3 regions of the Megasphaera elsdenii DSM 20460 genome follow, and region 3 is predicted to be linked to each of the others. Evidence: riboswitches for the same ligand, from Rfam matches in the RefSeq annotation. Region 3 holds a riboswitch; each other region holds the start of a gene.
The links. A riboswitch is a leader RNA that binds a small molecule or an ion and turns the genes downstream of it on or off. The one in region 3 is predicted to bind ZMP and ZTP.

Region 1 (5,865 bases), 600 kb from region 3:
ATCAATACACCAGACGACGGCCCCTTTGCGCCGGGCCGCTTCGACATCGTGGCGGAAATGGATATTCGTCGCCACCATGTGGAGACTCCAGAGGAAGATGCAGTCGCTGTCCTGAGCTTCCTGCGGTGCCGTCGGCATGGTGCTGCCCATGACATCCTTGAATCCCTGCCCTTTGGCCGGAGCGCAGATGGTCCGATCCAGTTCCGAAGCGCCCAGACGGTAAAACAGTCCGTGCAGGGCATCATGCTGGACAATGCCCATGGTGCCGGCATAGGAATAAGGCAGGATGGCTTCGGCACCACAATCGGCAATAATCGCCTTCCACCTTTCAGCAATCTCCGCCAGGGCCTGGTCCCAGGAAATGGGTGCAAACTGGCCGCTTCCCTTGGGCCCGGTCCGCTTCAACGGCGTCGTCAGGCGGCGCGGCGAATGAACGGTCCGTTCATAATGGGCCATCTTCGGGCACAACGTCCCGCGCGTAAAAGGATGGGCCCCATCGCCGGCGACGGACACGACGCGGCCGTCGTCGACAGAAACGACAAGCCCGCAGGCATCGGGGCAGTCATAAGGGCAGACAGATGTATAGGTTTTCATGATATCACCTCTTGTTTCGTGGTTCGTGGCTCGTGACTCGTGGTTCGTAGTTCGTGACTCGTGGTTCGTAGGGGCCGTCCCAAAGGGCGGCCCGCCTGGAATTGGTGAAAAAAGGAGCCGTCGCATCGCGACAGCTCCTTTTAAGCAGTTAGCAGTTAGGGGTTAGCAGTTAGCAAATGATTTTAAATTTAAAAGCCATTACATCAAACTTCAAACATCAAACCCCAAACATTGAATATAAAAGAAAACGACCTTTCCCGACAGAAAGGGGGATATGCTTAATGATGGAACAGGCGCAGGCCGGTCATGGCCATGGCGATGTTGTATTTATCGCACGTTTCGATGACATTGTCATCGCGGATGGAGCCGCCGGCCTGGGCGATGTAGTCGACACCGCTGCGATGAGCCCGTTCGATGTTGTCACCGAAGGGGAAGAAAGCATCGCTGCCCAAGGCGACGCCGTGGAGCTGGGCAATCCAGGCTTTCTTTTCTTCCCGTGTGAGCGGTTCCGGTTTTTCCGTGAACAGATCCTGCCAGATGCCGTCGGCCAGGACGTCTTCGTAATCATCAGAGATGTAGACGTCGATAGCGTTGTCACGGTTCGGGCGGCGGACATCGTCGCGGAAAGGCAGATTCAGGACTTTCGGATTCTGGCGGAGCCACCAGATATCGGCTTTGTTACCAGCCAGGCGCGTGCAGTGGACGCGGGACTGCTGACCGGCGCCGACGCCGATGGTCATGCCGTCTTTGACGTAGCAGACCGAGTTGGACTGAGTGTATTTCAGGGTGATGAGGGCGATCATCAAATCGCGCTGGGCATCGGTGGGGATATCCTTGTTTTTCGTCGGGATATTCTTAAAGAGGTCCGTCGTAATCTTAGCTTCGTTGCGTTCCTGTTCAAAAGTGACGCCGTAGACTTCCTTCGATTCGATTAAGCGCGGCTTGTAGTCCGGGTTAATCTGGAGGACGCAGTAGTTCCCCTTCTTCTTGGTCTTCAAAATGGCCAGGGCTTCGTCGCTGTAGCCCGGAGCGATGACACCGTCCGAAACTTCCCGTTTGAGGAGCGTTGCCGTTTCAACGTCGCAGACGTCGGACAAGGCGACGAAATCACCATAAGAGCTCATGCGGTCAGCACCGCGGGCACAGGCATAAGCCGAAGCCAGGGGAGACAATTTCAGATCGTCGACCCAGTATATTTTTTTCAGGGTATCACTCATTTCCGTGGCGACGGCGGCCCCAGCCGGGCTGACGTGCTTGAAGGAAGCCGCAGCCGGAAGGCCCGTTGCTTCTTTCAATTCTTTGACCAGCTGATAGCTGTTGAAGGCGTCGAGCAAATTAATATAACCGGGGCGGCCGTTGAGGACCGTAAAGGGCAGGTCGCTGCCATCTTTCATATAAACCCGGGCCGACGACTGGTTGGGATTGCAGCCGTATTTTAATTGCAGTTCTTTCATGGTGATTCCTCCTGAATAGTTAAGCAAAAATAAAAAAATACCGACACTTCTGGAACGTTTCGCCCAGACGGTCGGCTCGTATGAATCATGCTCCCCGTGGTAACTCCACTTCCGTCAGTCACATGTTTCAGGTTTATTATACCGTCCGCAGCCGGGAGATGTCAAGAAAAAGCCCCTCCCTGGATAGGCAGAACTTCCACGGGAGGGGCTTTGTTTTATAAGTGATACGGCTCGTGCCGGTCGATCTTGATGGCGCGGTAGATTTGTTCCAATAAGAGGAGGCGTATCATCTGATGGGTCAAGGTGATACGGCCAAAGGAAATGCAGTTGTCGGCTTTGCGGCGGACGAGGTCGCTCAGGCCGAAGGGGCCGCCGATGATGAAGGAGATTTCACTGCAGCCGTACAGAGCCAGTTTGGCAAAGGACGCTGCCAGATCTTCAGAGGATACGAGTTTCCCCTGTACATCCAGGGCGAAGAGGTGCGAGCCCTGGCGGACGTGGCGCAGCATCTTCTCCCCTTCTTTGTCGAGGACCTGGGCCTTCTGGGCCGGCGACGGATTCTCAGGCATCTTCTCTTCAGGAAGGACGGTCACTTCGACCTGGCCATACGGGCGCAGGCGCTTCAAAAACTCGTCGATGCCGGCGGTGAGGTATTTCTCTTTGATCTTGCCGATGGTAATGACGTGATACTTCATCAGTTGGTCCCATCCCCCTGGTCTGACGAATCATTCTGCGGACTTTCCTGGAGGACGACGGTGACTTCGTGGTCCGAACCGTTGCGCGTATAATCCAGGCTGACAGAATCGCCGACATTGTGCTTGTCCATGACGCTCTGGAGGGCGCTGAAGTCTTTGACATCGGTGCCATCGAGTTTCAAGATGACGTCGCCGTGTCTGAGTCCAGCCTGATCCAGAGGTCCGCCGGCAGCGACTTTATAGACGTAAATGCCAGGTACATTCAATCTCATGCCGAAGCGGGCAGCCATCTGCTGGTCCAGGCCGTATAAGCCGAGGTACGGGCGGACGACCTTGCCGTTCTGGATGAGGTCCTGCAGAATCGGGCGGGCTGCGTTGATAGGAATGGCGAAGCCCAGGCCTTCGACGCCTTCTTTAGAAATCTTGGCGCTGTTGATGCCGATGACCTTGCCGTCAGCATCGACGAGAGCGCCGCCGGAATTGCCCGGATTGATGGCAGCGTCAGTCTGGATGAGCTTCATGCTCTGCCCTTCGGCACCGATAGTCCGGTTCAAAGAGCTGATGACGCCGACCGTGACGGTCCCCTGAAATTCCAGGCCCAGCGGGTTGCCGATGGCAATGGCCGGTTCGCCGACCTGCAGGGAATCGCTGTCGCCAAATTCAGCGACGGGCAGGTTGTCCATCTTGATCTTGACGACGGCTAAGTCCGTCTTTTCATCGCGGCCGACGACGGTCCCTTCCGTACTCTGGCCATCGGCCAGGGAGACGATGACCGTCTTGGCCGTACCGACGACGTGGTTATTGGTTACGATATAGCCGGCCTTGTCGAAGATGACGCCGGAACCGACGCCTTCACCGACCAGGACTTTCCGGTTGAACATATCGCGGTTATAGACTTTAGTCGTAATGCCGACGACGGCCGGGCTGACCTTCTTGGCAGCCTGGACGACAGCCGTATTTCGGGCATCCGAGATGGAATCCGATTTCGACGGTTCCTGGAGCTGGTTCACGGTTCCGTTATAAGTGCCGCTCGGCGTAAAAAAGGCATCGTGGATCTTGAAGCCGCCGAAGACGCCGACAGCGATGAGGACGACGGCAGCAGCTGCCGTGATGATATGTTTGCGTTGCATCATAGTTCATGACTCCCTTCCTGGAAGCGGACACTGCCCTTCTGGCAGGCCAGCCGTAATAAGATATCCTGGCCGATGACCCGGCCGGCCTGGGATAAGACTGTACGCATCGTGTGCAGCGCCAGGGACGGCGTATTATTCTTTTCGCTGCGGTGGGCCAGGAGGACCCGCATGACGCCTTTCGTCGGCAACCCGGCCAGAAAAGCGGCTGCCGTCTTGTTGGACAGATGCCCCCAGCGGCCGAGGATGCGCTGCTGGAGCGGATACGGATACGGACCGTTGCGGACCATCTGCTCATCGTGATTGGCTTCTAAGATGAGGATATCCGCATAAGCCGCAGCGGCTGCGACATCGGGGCTGACACAGCCTAAGTCCGTCGCCAAGGTAATCTTCGAATCGCCGTGGCAGAGGGTATAGCCGACGGGCCGGGCCGCATCGTGGGAGATGGCAAAGGGGATGACCTGGATGTCCTTTAGGCCTACGCGCCGCGTCAGCCGGACGAAACGGTCCTGGAAGCCTTCTACTTTCCGGCCCATGGCCTGCCAGGTCTCGGCCGTCGTATAGACGGGCATGGCCGTCCGCTTGAGAAGCGTCGCCAAGCCGTTGACGTGGTCTGAATGTTCATGGGTGATGAAGACCGCATCGAGGTCGCTCAAGGTGCAGTCATAGCGCTTCAACCCCTGTTCGATACGGCGACAGCTGATGCCGGCGTCGATGAGGATATTCGTCTTCCCACAACGGATATAGGCCGCATTGCCCTTGCTGCCGCTGGCCAGCATACTGACCAGGCAGTCGCCTGACCGGGCTTCGCCGCCGAGATTGGGAATCGCATCAGCCGCTGCTGGCGGTGCCGCAACAGGTACCTTGCATCCGGCCTGCTGACGGGCTGCCTGAATCGACAGGGCCATCGCCTGGAGCTGCCTTTCACTTTCCGTCATGGTCTCCCCTCCTTCTGTTGAAAAAAAAACCATCGTTCCGGAATAATCCAAACGATGGTCTGTGTGGTGGGCCTAGGTGGACTCGAACCACCGACCTCACGCTTATCAGGCGTGCGCTCTAACCAGCTGAGCTATAGGCCCATGTCATGGGACTTGCTTAGTATAACATATCGCAGAAAATTGTCAAGTGAAAAAATTGGTGGGCCTAGGTGGACTTGAACCACCGACCTCACGCTTATCAGGCGTGCGCTCTAACCAGCTGAGCTATAGGCCCATTTCCTAACGACTTGTTTAGTATACCACAGATACAGGACGTGTCAAGGAAATTCTTCCAATTTCTTACACTTTTTTATTGATACTGTTCCATCAATTTCTTAAAGGCGGCAAAAGACCGTTTGATCATATCCGGATCGACGCAATACGATACGCGGACGTAGCCAGGGCAGCCAAAGCTGTCGGCCGGGACGATGAGCAGGTTCAGTTTCTTGGCCTTATCGGAGAAAGCCTTGGCATCGGCTTCGGGCGATTTGACGAAGAGGTAGAAAGCACCGCTCGGATAGACGCAGTCGTAGCCCATTTCTTTTAATCCATTATATAAGAGCTTGCGGTTTTCGTCGTAAATATTCATATCGCTGGTCTGGCCCAGGCATTTGAGGACGACGTCCTGGAAGAGATGAGGTGCGCAGACGAAGCCCATGGAACGGCCGGCCCCGCAGACAGCCGTATAGACTTCCTTGGCATCGGCAGCGCAGTCCGGGACCAGGACGTAGCCGATACGTTCGCCAGGCAGGCTCAGGGATTTACTGTAGGAATAGCAGATAATCGTATCTTTATAGAATTTCGGGACATAGAGGATGGGAAGGCCATCGTAAATGATTTCCCGGTACGGTTCATCTGAGATGATATAGATGGCATGACCGATTTCCTGGGATTTCCGCGTCAGCAAAGCGGCCAGTTTTTCATAAGTATCGGCGGAATAGACGACGCCAGACGGGTTGTTCGGCGAATTGATGATGACTGCCCGCGTATGAGGCGTAATGGCCTTTTCCAAGGC
Region 2 (5,865 bases), 1.2 Mb from region 3:
GGGGTTCCGTTCCATCGAAGGCGTCTTGAGGACTCTGGGGCTCTACGACCAGGCGGACCAGTATGTCATTGGTTTTAATGGGGCCCATATTACGGAAAATAAGGGCAGCCGATCCCTTTTCTGGAATCCCATTCCTTTCGACTTGGCCGACCGGATTTTCCGTCGCTGCTGTGCATACGGTCAATGTATGCATATCTATACGCGTGATGTCGTCTATATCACGAATATCACACCCGATGAAGAAGCGTTCCTCCACGGCCGCATGGGGTACGTGCCCGTCGAAGCGGAGAGCCTCGATTTCATCCGCGGCAAAGAAGAAGTCTGCAAGCTCATCGTGACTAATACGGATTACGAGTATCTACAGCAGATACACGCCGAAATCCGCCCCTTGTTGGACGATATTACCGTCAGCTTTTCCAGTAACCGCTATATTGAATTCATGCACCGCGGCGTCAATAAGGGGGCGGGCTTGTGGAAACTGGCCGACCTCCTGGGCGTGCCTTATGGAGAAACCCTGGCCATTGGCGACAACATCAATGATACGGATATGCTCAAAGCGGCTGGCCTTTCCGTCGGCGTCCACAATCTCAACCCCATCATCCGCCCGTATTGCGACGTCGTCACCGACGCCACCAATGATGAAGGTGCCGTAGCCGAAGCTATCGAGAAGTATGTGTTGTGAGCGTGGTTCGTGGCTCGTAAGAAACTGAACTGCGAAGGCCGCGGCTGTAGGTCGCAGACCGTAAGCCTCTCCTAATAGGAGAGGTGGCCCGCAGGGCCGGAGAGGTTGAACCTCTCAGTCAGCTGTGCTGACAACTCTCCTATGAAGAGAGCCAATGGGCATTTACATCTAAAGCCATCCACTAACAACTAACCACTAGTCACTAACAACTTAAAAGGAGCTGTCGCGATGCGACAGCTCCTTTTGTGCTATAATATAAGGCAAAAGGGGGCTTTCTCATGGATAGCAAAGAATTGAGCCGTCATGCGGCTCACGTGCGGCGGAATATCGTCAAGATGGTCACCCTGGCCCAGTCCGGTCATCCCGGCGGCTCTTTGTCCATCGTCGATATGCTGCAAGTCTTGTATTTCGATGTCATGCGGATCGATCCCAAGCGGCCTCATTGGCCGGACCGGGACCGCTTCGTCCTTTCCAAAGGCCATACAGTACCGGCCCTGTATGCGACGCTGGCTGAACGGGGATTTTTCCCGGAAGACGAATTGTGGCACCTGCGCCAGTGCGGTGCTATGCTCCAAGGCAATCCCGACATGAATACGACGCCGGGTATCGACATGACGACGGGATCCCTGGGACAGGGATTGTCCGCGGCTAACGGCATGGCCATGACGGCCAAGCTGGACGGAGCCGATTGGCGGGTCTACGTCATCGCCGGCGACGGTGAAATCGAAGAAGGCCAGATCTGGGAAGCGGCTATGTCAGCAGCTCAGTATAAGCTGGATAACCTGACGCTGTTCATCGACCACAACGGCCTGCAGATCGACGGGTCCAATGAAGAAGTCATGGACGTCATGCCCATTGCCGACAAGTTCCGGGCCTTTCGCTGGAACGTCCTGGAAATCGACGGCCACGATTATGATGCCATCTGCGCTGCATTGCGGCAGGCTCAGGCCGTGAAAGGGAAGCCGACAGTCATCATCGCCCAGACCGTCAAGGGCAAAGGCGTATCGTTCATGGAAAATGCCGTGTCCTGGCATGGCAAGGCGCCGACGAAAGAAGAATGTGAACGGGCGTTACGTGAATTAGGGGGCGAAGGCTGATGGCAATGGCAACACGTGATGCTTACGGGCATCTCTTAGAAACGGAATTGTATAAAAATCCCAAGATCGTCGTCCTCGACGCCGACCTGGGCTCGTCGACGCGGTCCATCGCTTTTAAGGAGGTCGCGCCGGAACGCTACTTCGACATGGGCATTTCCGAACAGGATATGATGGGGACAGCTGCCGGCTTTGCCGCTTGCGGCAAGATTCCCCTGGCCAGCACCTTTGCCGTTTTCGGTACAGGCCGTGCTTTTGAACAGATCCGCAACTCCATCTGCCTGCCGCGGCTCAACGTCAAAATCTGTGCGACCCATGCCGGCCTCAGCGTCGGAGAAGACGGGGCGACCCACCAGTCCGTCGAAGACATGGCTATCATGCGCAGCCTGCCGAACATGACCGTCGTCTGTCCTGCTGATGGAGCGGAAACGGAAGCTGTCATCCGGGCGGCTGTCGCCCATGATGGGCCAGTCTACGTGCGCATGGGTCGTGCCCCAGTCGACGATATCTACCAGCATGGCTGCCCCTTCCAGTGGGGGAAGGGGACAATGCTGCGCGACGGCTGTGATGCCGCTGTCATCGCAACGGGACTCATGGTCCAGGAAGCCTTGAAAGCGGCTGACATCCTGGCTAACCGGGGGCGCCAGGTCATGGTCATCGACATGGCCGCTATCAAGCCCCTGGACGAAGACCTGGTCGTCGCTGCGGCCAAACAGACGGGTTTCGTCGTCACAGCTGAAGAACACAGCGTCATCGGCGGCCTGGGCAGTGCCGTGGCAGAAACCTTGTCGCGCCGCCATCCGACCCGCCAGGCCTATGTCGGCATCGATGATTGTTTCGGCGAATCGGGCAAGGCCGGAGAACTCTTGCAGAAATACGGCCTTACGGCAGAGGCCATCGTCAAGGCTTGCCTTTTGGCCTGATTTTCAGTATGATAAAAAGCGGCGGACCTCGGTGCGCTAAATTGAAGAAAGGAAACATGAATACATGATTTCTACAGAAGCAATGATGAAATTACAGAATGGCAGTGATGTCCGCGGCGTCGCCGTTGCCGGCGTCCCCGGTGAAGACGTCACGTTGGTACCGGAAGCGGTCAACCGCATTGCCGCTGGCTTTGCCAAGTTTTTGGCGAAGAAGCTGAATAAACAGGTGAGTGACTTGCACATTGCCGTCGGCCACGATTCCCGTGTATCGGCAGCTATGATGAAAGAAGCCGTCTTCGGCGGCCTCCTCGGTCAAGGCGTCCACGTCACGGATTGCGGCCTGGCTTCGACACCGGCTATGTTCATGTCCATCATTTTTGAAGATACTCACATGGATGGCTCCATCATGATTACGGCCAGCCATTTGCCGTATAACCGCAACGGATTGAAATTCTTTACCGTCGACGGCGGTCTGGAAAAGAGCGAGGTCACGGAAGTCCTGAGCCTGGCTTCCCAGTCGTCGGCCATGGCTGTCTCGTCGGCTGCCATTGCCTCGCTGGACCTGATCGACCTCTATTCGCTGCATCTGCGCCGCAAGATCTGCGCCGGCCTCTGTGCCGGGATGTACGACCGTCCTTTGGAAGGGATGCACATCGTCGTCGATGCCGGCAACGGCAGCGGCGGATTCTTTGCCACCAAGGTCCTTTCTGAACTCGGCGCCGATACGACGGGCAGCCAGTTCCTCGAACCGGATGGCATGTTCCCGAACCATATCCCTAACCCGGAAAATGCCGACGCCATGGCGTCGATCCGCCAGGCCGTCCTCGACAACAAAGCCGACCTGGGCCTCATCTTCGACACCGACGTCGACCGCATGAGCGCCGTCCTGCCCGATGGGAAAGAAATCAACCGCAATGCCCTCATCGCTATGATGGCCGCTATCCTGGCGCCCGATTATCCTGGCAGCACCATCGTCACCGACTCGGTCACGTCGGATGAACTGACGACGTTCCTCCAGGATGAACTCCACTTGGTCCATCACCGCTACATGCGGGGCTATAAAAATGTCATCGACGAATGTATCCGCCTCAACGAGGCCGGCACGGTCTCGCCGCTGGCCATCGAAACGTCGGGCCACGGTGCGCTGAGCGAAAACTACTACCTCGACGACGGTGCCTACCTGGCGGTCAAACTGCTCATCGCTGCGGCGAAAGCCAAGAAAGAAGGCAAACAGCTCGGCGACCTCATCGCCAAACTGGGCCATCCGGCAGAAGGCGTCGAATTTCGCTTGAAAATCACCGGCACTGATGGTGTCCAGGCCTATGGCGCTGACGTGCTCAAACAGTTCGAAGACCGGGCCGCTGCAGCCGGCATTTCCATCGCCAAGCCGTCCTATGAAGGCGTGCGCCTCGTATTCCCCAACGGCTGGGCCCTGTTGCGCATGTCCCTCCACGACCCGAACATGCCGCTGAATATCGAAAGCAGGGAAAAAGGCGGCTGCCAGCAGATCGCCAGCCAGGTGAAAGGCCTGCTTACGGGCTTTGAACACCTCGATACCAGCGTAATCCAGTAAGACGTAACGAAAAGAACCCTTGACCCAAGGGTTCTTTTTTTGTATAATAAGGCCATAATCATGTGACTGACGGAAGTGGAGTTACCACGGGGAGCATGATTTCTTGAAGCCGACCGTCTGGGCAAACTTCCAGCGGAGCGGCCTTTTTTTATGCAGAGAACAGGAGTGACAACTACTATGGCAAAGGTATTGAGCGATATCGAAATTGCACAGCAGACGAAATTGGAACCGATTACGGCCATTGCAAACCAAGTCGGCCTCACCGATGATGACTTGGAACTCTACGGAAAATATAAAGCAAAGATTTCTTTTGACGCCATCAAACGCCTCTCGAAGAACGAAGATGGGAAACTGGTCCTGGTCACGGCCATTACGCCGACGCCGGCCGGCGAAGGCAAGACCTTGACGACCATCGGCCTGGCCCAGGCCCTGAACTACATGGGTCATAAAGCCGTCGTCGCCCTGCGCGAACCGTCCCTGGGACCGGTCTTCGGCATCAAAGGCGGTGCTGCCGGCGGTGGTTACTCCCAGGTCCTGCCGATGGAAGACATCAACCTGCATTTTACCGGCGACATGCATGCCATTACGGCTGCCAACAACCTCTTGGCCGCAGCCATCGATAATCACGTCCACCAGGGCAATGCCCTGCGCATCGACGTGCGCCGCGTCATCTGGAAGCGCGTCATGGACATGAACGACCGGGCCCTGCGCAACATCGTCGTCGGCATGGGCGGCAAAGTCTGCGGTTTCCCGCGGGAAGACCACTTCATGATTACTGTCGCATCGGAAATCATGGCAGCCCTCTGCCTGGCCAGTGACCTCATGGACCTCAAGAAACGCATGGGCGACATCACCGTAGCCTATGACCTGGACGGCAATCTGGTCACGGCCCGCCAGCTCGGCGTCGAAGGGGCTATGGCCATCCTCATGAAGGATGCCATCAAACCGAACCTGGTCCAGACTATCGAACACACGCCGGCCCTGGTCCACGGCGGGCCTTTCGCCAATATCGCCCACGGATGTAACTCCGTCGTCGCTACTAAACTAGCTATGAAGATGGGGGACATCGCCGTTACAGAAGCCGGTTTTGGTGCCGACTTGGGTGCTGAAAAATTCATGGACATCAAATGCCGTTTCGCCGGTATCAAACCGGATGCCGTCGTCATCGTCGCCACGGTCCGTGCCTTGAAGATGCATGGTGGCGTCGACAAGAAGAACTTGCAGGAAGAAAATGTCGAAGCTTTGAAGAAGGGCTTTGCCAACCTGGCAAAACATATCGAAAATATGCGTCTCTTCGACGTGCCTGTCGTCGTAGGCATCAATAAATTTATCAGCGATACAGACGAAGAAATCGCAACGCTCCGTAAACTCTGCGAAGATTACGGCGTCGAAGTCGCCCTCAACAACTGCTGGGCCGAAGGAGGCAAAGGCGGCGTCGAAATGGGCGAAAAAGTCCTGAAACTGCTGCAACAGCCCAAGACGCCGTACAAACCGCTGTACGACGTCAACGATTCCATTCCCAAGAAGATGGAAACCATCGTCAAGAAAGTCTACGGCGGCGACGGCGTCATCTTCGAAGGCAACGCCCAGAAA
Region 3 (5,865 bases):
GACCAGCCGCAGCGAATACCGCCTCATCCTGCGCCAGGATAATGCCGACCTGCGCCTGACTCAGAAAGGCTACGATTTGGGCCTGGTCACGCAGGAACGGTACGACCGTTTCTCGGCCAAGAAAGAGGCTATCGAACAGGGCATTGCCGCCTTGAAAGAGATTTCGGTCACGCCGTCCAAGGCCAACCTGGAAAAACTGGAACGCCTGGGTACGGCACCGATTCACACGGCTATTACGGCCTATGACCTCCTGCGCCGCAATGATGTCGATTATGAAGCCTTGCGGACGGTCTTCGACCTGCCGGAACTGGCTGCCGATGTGGAAGAAGAAATCGAGATCATGATCAAATACGAAGGCTATATCAGCCGTCAGATGGAACAGGTTGAAAAGATGAACCGCCTGGAACAGAAGAAGATGCCTGCCGACATCGTCTATGCCGATATCGATACCCTGTCGGCCGAAGCCCGGCAGAAACTAGACGAAATCCGGCCCTTGTCCCTGGGCCAGGCCAGCCGTATCTCCGGCGTCTCGCCGGCGGATATCACGGCCCTGCTCATCGTACTGGAACAGCACAGCCGGGAGGAAAAAAATCATGTTTCGCAGTGAATTAGCACAGGCCCTGAAGGCCATGGACCTCAGCGTATCAGAAAGCCAGCTGGCACAGTTCTGCACCTTTGACGAAGCTTTAGTCGAAACGAACAAGGTCATGAACCTGACGGCCATTACCGATCCGAAAGGCGTCGCCATCAAGCACATGGCCGACAGCCTGTCCTGCTATGACCCGGCTTATTTCAAAGATGGCGCCAGCGTCCTCGATCTGGGGACCGGTGCCGGCTTTCCCGGCCTGCCCCTGCTCATTTACCGGCCGGATCTGAAGGTGACCTTCTTCGATTCCCTGCAGAAGCGGCTGACTTTCCTGGAAAAGGTCGTTTGCGATTTGGGACTGACCGCTTCGTTCCTCCACGGCCGGGCTGAAGAAATGGCCCATAAACCGGAATACCGCAGTGCCTTCGATATCGTCACCAGCCGGGCCGTGGCCCGCCTGAACATCCTGGCCGAATGGGCCCTGCCTTACGTCCGGACCGGCGGCTATTTCATTTCCCTCAAAGGGGCCCAGTATGAAGAAGAACTGGCGGAAGGCGAAAAAGCCCTGCAGATCCTGGGCGGCAAAGTCGCCGAAGTCCGGCCGGTCCGCCTGCCAGGCCTGGACGATGTCCGCGCTGTCCTCTATATCGAAAAAGTAAAGGAAAGCCCCAAGAAATATCCCCGCAAGCCAAAGATGGCTGCGAAAAATCCCTTATAGAGAAAGAAGTGTACGCTATGTCTTTGAAAAAAATCCTCTGTCTGGCCGCTGCGGCCTGCCTGACCGTATCGGCTGCTGTCTTTGCCGATACACCGCAGCCGCCTGAAATCAGTGCTCATGCTGCCTATGTCATGGATGCCGATACAGGCGACACGCTCTATGCGAAAAATGCCGATGACCGGGCCTATCCGGGCAGCACGACGAAAATCATGACCTGCATCCTAGGCGTCGAACTGGGAAAGGCACAGGGTAAATTGGATCAGCCTATCAACATTACGAAAGATGTCTACGATATCGAAAGCGATGCGTCCGTCCTGGGTATCGACCCGGGCGACCAGATTACCCTGCGCAATGCCATGACCGGTATGATGACTGTATCCGGCTGTGATGCCACCATTGCCGTCGCCGAAACGGTTACGCCGAGTCAGGCCGATTTCGTCGCCAAGATGAACGAAAAAGCAGCCGCCCTGGGCTGTACGAATACTCATTTCGCTAATCCCCATGGCCTGCCGGACAGCGACCACTATTCGACAGCCCGCGATATGGCGACGATGGCCGCTTACGGCATGAAACTGCCGGAATTTCGCGATATGGTCAGCCACAGTGAATACGACATGCCCTATATCAACGGCGGCTCCAAGCACTGCACGACGACGAACTATTTCCTGACCAGCGGCTTCCCCGGTGCCAACGGCATCAAGACCGGTACGACCAATGCCGGCGGTCCCTGTCTGGTCGCATCGGCTACGCAGGACGGCCGGACCGTCATCGCCTCTATCATGAATTCGGACGACCGCTTCGGCGATGCCCAGAAACTCATGAGCTATGGCTTCTCCGTACTGAAACCGGTCGAACCGGCAGAAAACGTCTATATCCTGCGCCAGGCACCGGCAGGCCAGACCTTGTCGGATATCAAGGAAAAACAGGCCCAGGCTGCTGAATTAGCTTCCCAGCAGAAGAAAGAAGCAGCCACGGCGGCAGCTTCTACGGCTGCGGCCAAAGCACCTGCTAAAGCAGATACGGCCGTAAAGACAACGGCTGCGACAGTGGCTAAAACGGCAGCTAAGACGACGGTGAAGACCGCTGCCAAAGCGGATACGGCTAAGACAAGTAAGCCGGCTGTTTCCAGCCAGCCTTACGTTCCCTTTTCGCCGGCCGCCTAAAAAAGGATATTGACAATCTCTGTCCATATTCGTATAATAAACGCATCAGCAGATCCGTACAGGACTGACGGAATCAAGTGGAGTCACCACGTGAACTGTACGGACCCTTTCATGCCGACCGTCTGGGCAAGAGTATGCTACATATTCTTGAGCCAGGCGGCCGGTATTTTTTTTCGCCAGCCTGGCTCCTCATAAGGAGTGTTGTCTAATGAAACGAAATCGCTGGCTCATCGCCCTGTCTGCCATGGGGCTCCACCTCTGTATCGGCAGTGTCTATGCCTGGAGCGTCCTCACCAAGCCCATTATGGAATCTATGGGATTTACCCTCAAGGAAACGACGTGGACCTTTTCCCTGGCCATCTTGTTCCTCGGTTTGTCGGCCGGCTTTTTGGGCAGTTTTGTCCAGAAAATCGGGCCCCGTAAATCGGGCCTCTTATCGATGACCTGCTTCGTCACGGCCATGTTCGGTACGGCAGCAGCTCTCTACGCCCACAGCCTGCCCATGCTCTACGCCTTTTACGGCGTCATCGGCGGCATCGGCCTGGGAACGGGCTATATCACGCCCGTATCGACTCTGGTCAAATGGTTCCCGGAAAACCGGGGCTTCGCTACGGGTCTGGCCATCATGGGCTTCGGCTTTGCCAGCCTCATTGCCGGCCCGGCTATGCAGCTCTTGGTCCAGCATTTCGGCCTGGTCGCCAATTTCATCATCCTTGGCTGCGTCTATATGGTCATCATGACGGCTTCGTCGCTCTACCTGGCGTCGCCTGCTGCCGGTGACGTCCCGGCCAAGGCCGAAAAAGAAGGAACTGTCGAATATGCCGACGCCCAGCCGCAGTTCACCGTCCGCCAGGCCATGAAGACCTGGCAGTTCTACGCCATCTGGTGGCTCTTCTTCACCAACATCACCTGCGGCATCGCCCTGCTGTCCGTCGCCTCGCCGATGGCCCAGGACGTCGTCGGCATGTCGCCGTTGGCAGCGGCTTCCATGGTGGGCCTCATCGGCCTCATGAACGGTGCCGGCCGCATTGCCTGGGCGACTGTATCCGACTACCTCGGCCGCTCGGCTACATACGTCCTCTTCTTCCTTATCGAAATCCTGGCTTTCTGGCAGCTGGCCCGCGTTACCAGCGCCTTTAGCTTCCAGGTCCTGGTCCTGCTCATCATCTCCTGCTATGGCGGCGGCTTCTCGTGCATGCCGGCCTATCTCAGCGACCTCTTCGGCACGAAATACCTCAGCGCCATCCACGGCCGTATCCTCACGGCCTGGGGGGCTGCCGGCGTCGCCGGTCCCCTGGTCCTGTCGCTTATCAAAGAAAATACCAATAGCTACGCCGTGACGCTGTACTTCTTCGTCGGCGCCTTCGTCGCTGCCCTGGCCTTGATGATTTTCCTGAAATACCGCACCCGCCACGGCATCGCCAGGGTCGCAGAAGCGCGGGGATAATCGTTCATCGTAGGGGTCGCCACGTGGGCGACCCGTTCGGAAATTGGGGGATTCTCCTAGAAAAATGATTGGAAAATTCACATATCCTGAAGCGGGCGCCCCACGTGGTCGCCCCTACAATGAAAAAAGCTGTCGCTTATGCGGCAGCTTTTTTTCGACGAACGATGAACGCCATCGCTGAAAGCGGTAAATCATTCACGGCCTGTGGCCTTGTGCGTAGGGGACGTCCTGTTAAGGCGTCCCGTTGTGAACAATGGAAGATATACCCAACTGGTCCATGAGGCATGGCTTTGCGGCCGGCGAATAATGATATCGACGAACAGCATTTCGCGGGATTCCCACAACGGGCCGCCCTTTGGGACGGCCCCTACTACGAATGTGAATAAAATCACTTAATGAGTTGGGCGCATAGATGAATGAAAATGATTGCTTTTTGATTATAATGATTGGATTTGATTGAAATTGATTGAATATAACGGTATAATGAGGCCAAAGGAGGATAAAAGGGAAGTGATACGATGTTGACAGAAGAAAGACATGAAAAAATCATGCGTCTTGTCAATACGAGCGGTGCCGTTTCGGTCCAGGACTTAGTAAGTTTTCTGAACATTTCCGAATCGACGGTCCGCCGGGATTTGCTCACGCTGGACCGCGAAGGCCGTCTGCGCCGCGTCCATGGCGGGGCCACGACGCTGCGCGATGATTCTTCGTATGAAGCGGATATGGAAAACCTGCAGGATAAATATTCCATCCATATGAGCGACAAACGCCGCATCGCCCAGTATGCGGCCAGCCTGATCAAGAAAGATGATTTCGTCTATCTCGATGCCGGTTCGACGACAGAGCAGATGGCCGATTTCCTGGCCGGGTCCGAAGCGACTTTCGTGACCAACAGCATCCCGCTGGCTCAGAAATTAGGGCGCAGCGGCAGCCGCATCTATATCCTGCCCGGACGGGTCAAAGGCGATACGGAAGCCATTGTCGGCAGCGAAATGCGGGACATGATCGGCCGCTATCATTTCACCAAAGGGTTCTTCGGAGCCAATGGGATCGCTCCCCATTCCGGCTGTACGACGCCAGATGATGAAGAAGCTGTCTGCAAGCGCGCTGCCGTCGGCCAGTGCCTGGACCGCTTCGTCCTGGCCGATTCCAGTAAATTCGGTTTATCTTCGCACATTACTTTTGCAGATTTATCAATGGTTACGCTGATTACGGCAAAGGCCGAAGAGCACATTGACTACCGGCCGTATCAGCAGATTACGGAGGTGCATATCCTGTGATTTATACAGTTACGTTCAATCCATCCTTAGACTATGTCGTCCACATGAAGACCTTTACGGCCGGTGATATCAACCGCGCCGAACAGGAAATGATTTATCCCGGCGGCAAGGGCATCAATGTATCCCTCGTCCTGGGGAACCTTCACATCCCGTCCAAGATGCTCGGCTTCATCGCCGGTTTTACGGGCCGGGAAATTGAACGGCTGGCCAAAGCCAATGGCGGCGATACGGATTTCATCGTCCTCGATGAAGGCTGCTCGCGCATCAACCTCAAAGTCAGCGCCGATGATGAAACGGCTGTCAACGGCATGGGACCGCATATTCCGGAAGAAAAACTGCAGGCCCTGCTGACTCAGATCGATACCCTCAAAGCTGGCGACACGCTGGTCCTGGCTGGCAGTATTTCCAGCGATATCCCCGATGATATTTACGAACAGATCCTCAAACGCCTCCAGGGCCGCGGAATCCGCGTCGTCGTCGATGCTACGGGCGACCTTTTGAAGAATGTCATCAAATATAAACCGTTCCTCATCAAGCCGAACAACTTTGAATTAGGCGAACTGTTCAGCGTCGACCTCCATACGGATGAAGAAATCACGGTCTGCGCCAAACAGCTCCAGGCCATGGGGGCCCGCAACGTCCTCGTCTCCCTCGGCGGCGACGGCGCCCTG

Region 1: another riboswitch for ZMP and ZTP. It lies ahead of C6362_RS06855 (phosphoribosylaminoimidazolecarboxamide formyltransferase); the one in region 3 lies ahead of C6362_RS04060 (L-lactate MFS transporter).
Region 2: another riboswitch for ZMP and ZTP. It lies ahead of C6362_RS10040 (formate--tetrahydrofolate ligase); the one in region 3 lies ahead of C6362_RS04060 (L-lactate MFS transporter).

The regions. Positions count from the first base shown of each region.
Region 1 is NZ_CP027570.1:1,451,641-1,457,505, reverse strand. Features, by position in the region: gene C6362_RS06860 (molybdopterin-containing oxidoreductase family protein) at 1-594, opposite strand, end outside; gene C6362_RS06855 (phosphoribosylaminoimidazolecarboxamide formyltransferase) at 873-2,048, opposite strand; ZMP/ZTP riboswitch at 2,103-2,180, opposite strand; gene rlmH (23S rRNA (pseudouridine(1915)-N(3))-methyltransferase RlmH) at 2,264-2,743, opposite strand; gene C6362_RS06845 (S1C family serine protease) at 2,743-3,876, opposite strand; gene C6362_RS06840 (MBL fold metallo-hydrolase) at 3,873-4,811, opposite strand; tRNA gene C6362_RS06835 (tRNA-Ile) at 4,876-4,952, opposite strand; tRNA gene C6362_RS06830 (tRNA-Ile) at 5,009-5,085, opposite strand; gene C6362_RS06825 (pyridoxal phosphate-dependent aminotransferase) at 5,161-5,865, opposite strand, start outside.
Region 2 is NZ_CP027570.1:2,110,896-2,116,760, forward strand. Features, by position in the region: gene C6362_RS10020 (Cof-type HAD-IIB family hydrolase) at 1-682, shown strand, start outside; gene C6362_RS10025 (transketolase) at 961-1,779, shown strand; gene C6362_RS10030 (transketolase family protein) at 1,779-2,699, shown strand; gene C6362_RS10035 (phosphohexomutase domain-containing protein) at 2,764-4,272, shown strand; ZMP/ZTP riboswitch at 4,325-4,402, shown strand; gene C6362_RS10040 (formate--tetrahydrofolate ligase) at 4,450-5,865, shown strand, end outside.
Region 3 is NZ_CP027570.1:856,473-862,337, forward strand. Features, by position in the region: gene mnmG (tRNA uridine-5-carboxymethylaminomethyl(34) synthesis enzyme MnmG) at 1-607, shown strand, start outside; gene rsmG (16S rRNA (guanine(527)-N(7))-methyltransferase RsmG) at 594-1,304, shown strand; gene C6362_RS04055 (D-alanyl-D-alanine carboxypeptidase family protein) at 1,322-2,467, shown strand; ZMP/ZTP riboswitch at 2,518-2,602, shown strand; gene C6362_RS04060 (L-lactate MFS transporter) at 2,676-3,914, shown strand; gene C6362_RS04065 (DeoR/GlpR family DNA-binding transcription regulator) at 4,433-5,194, shown strand; gene pfkB (1-phosphofructokinase) at 5,191-5,865, shown strand, end outside.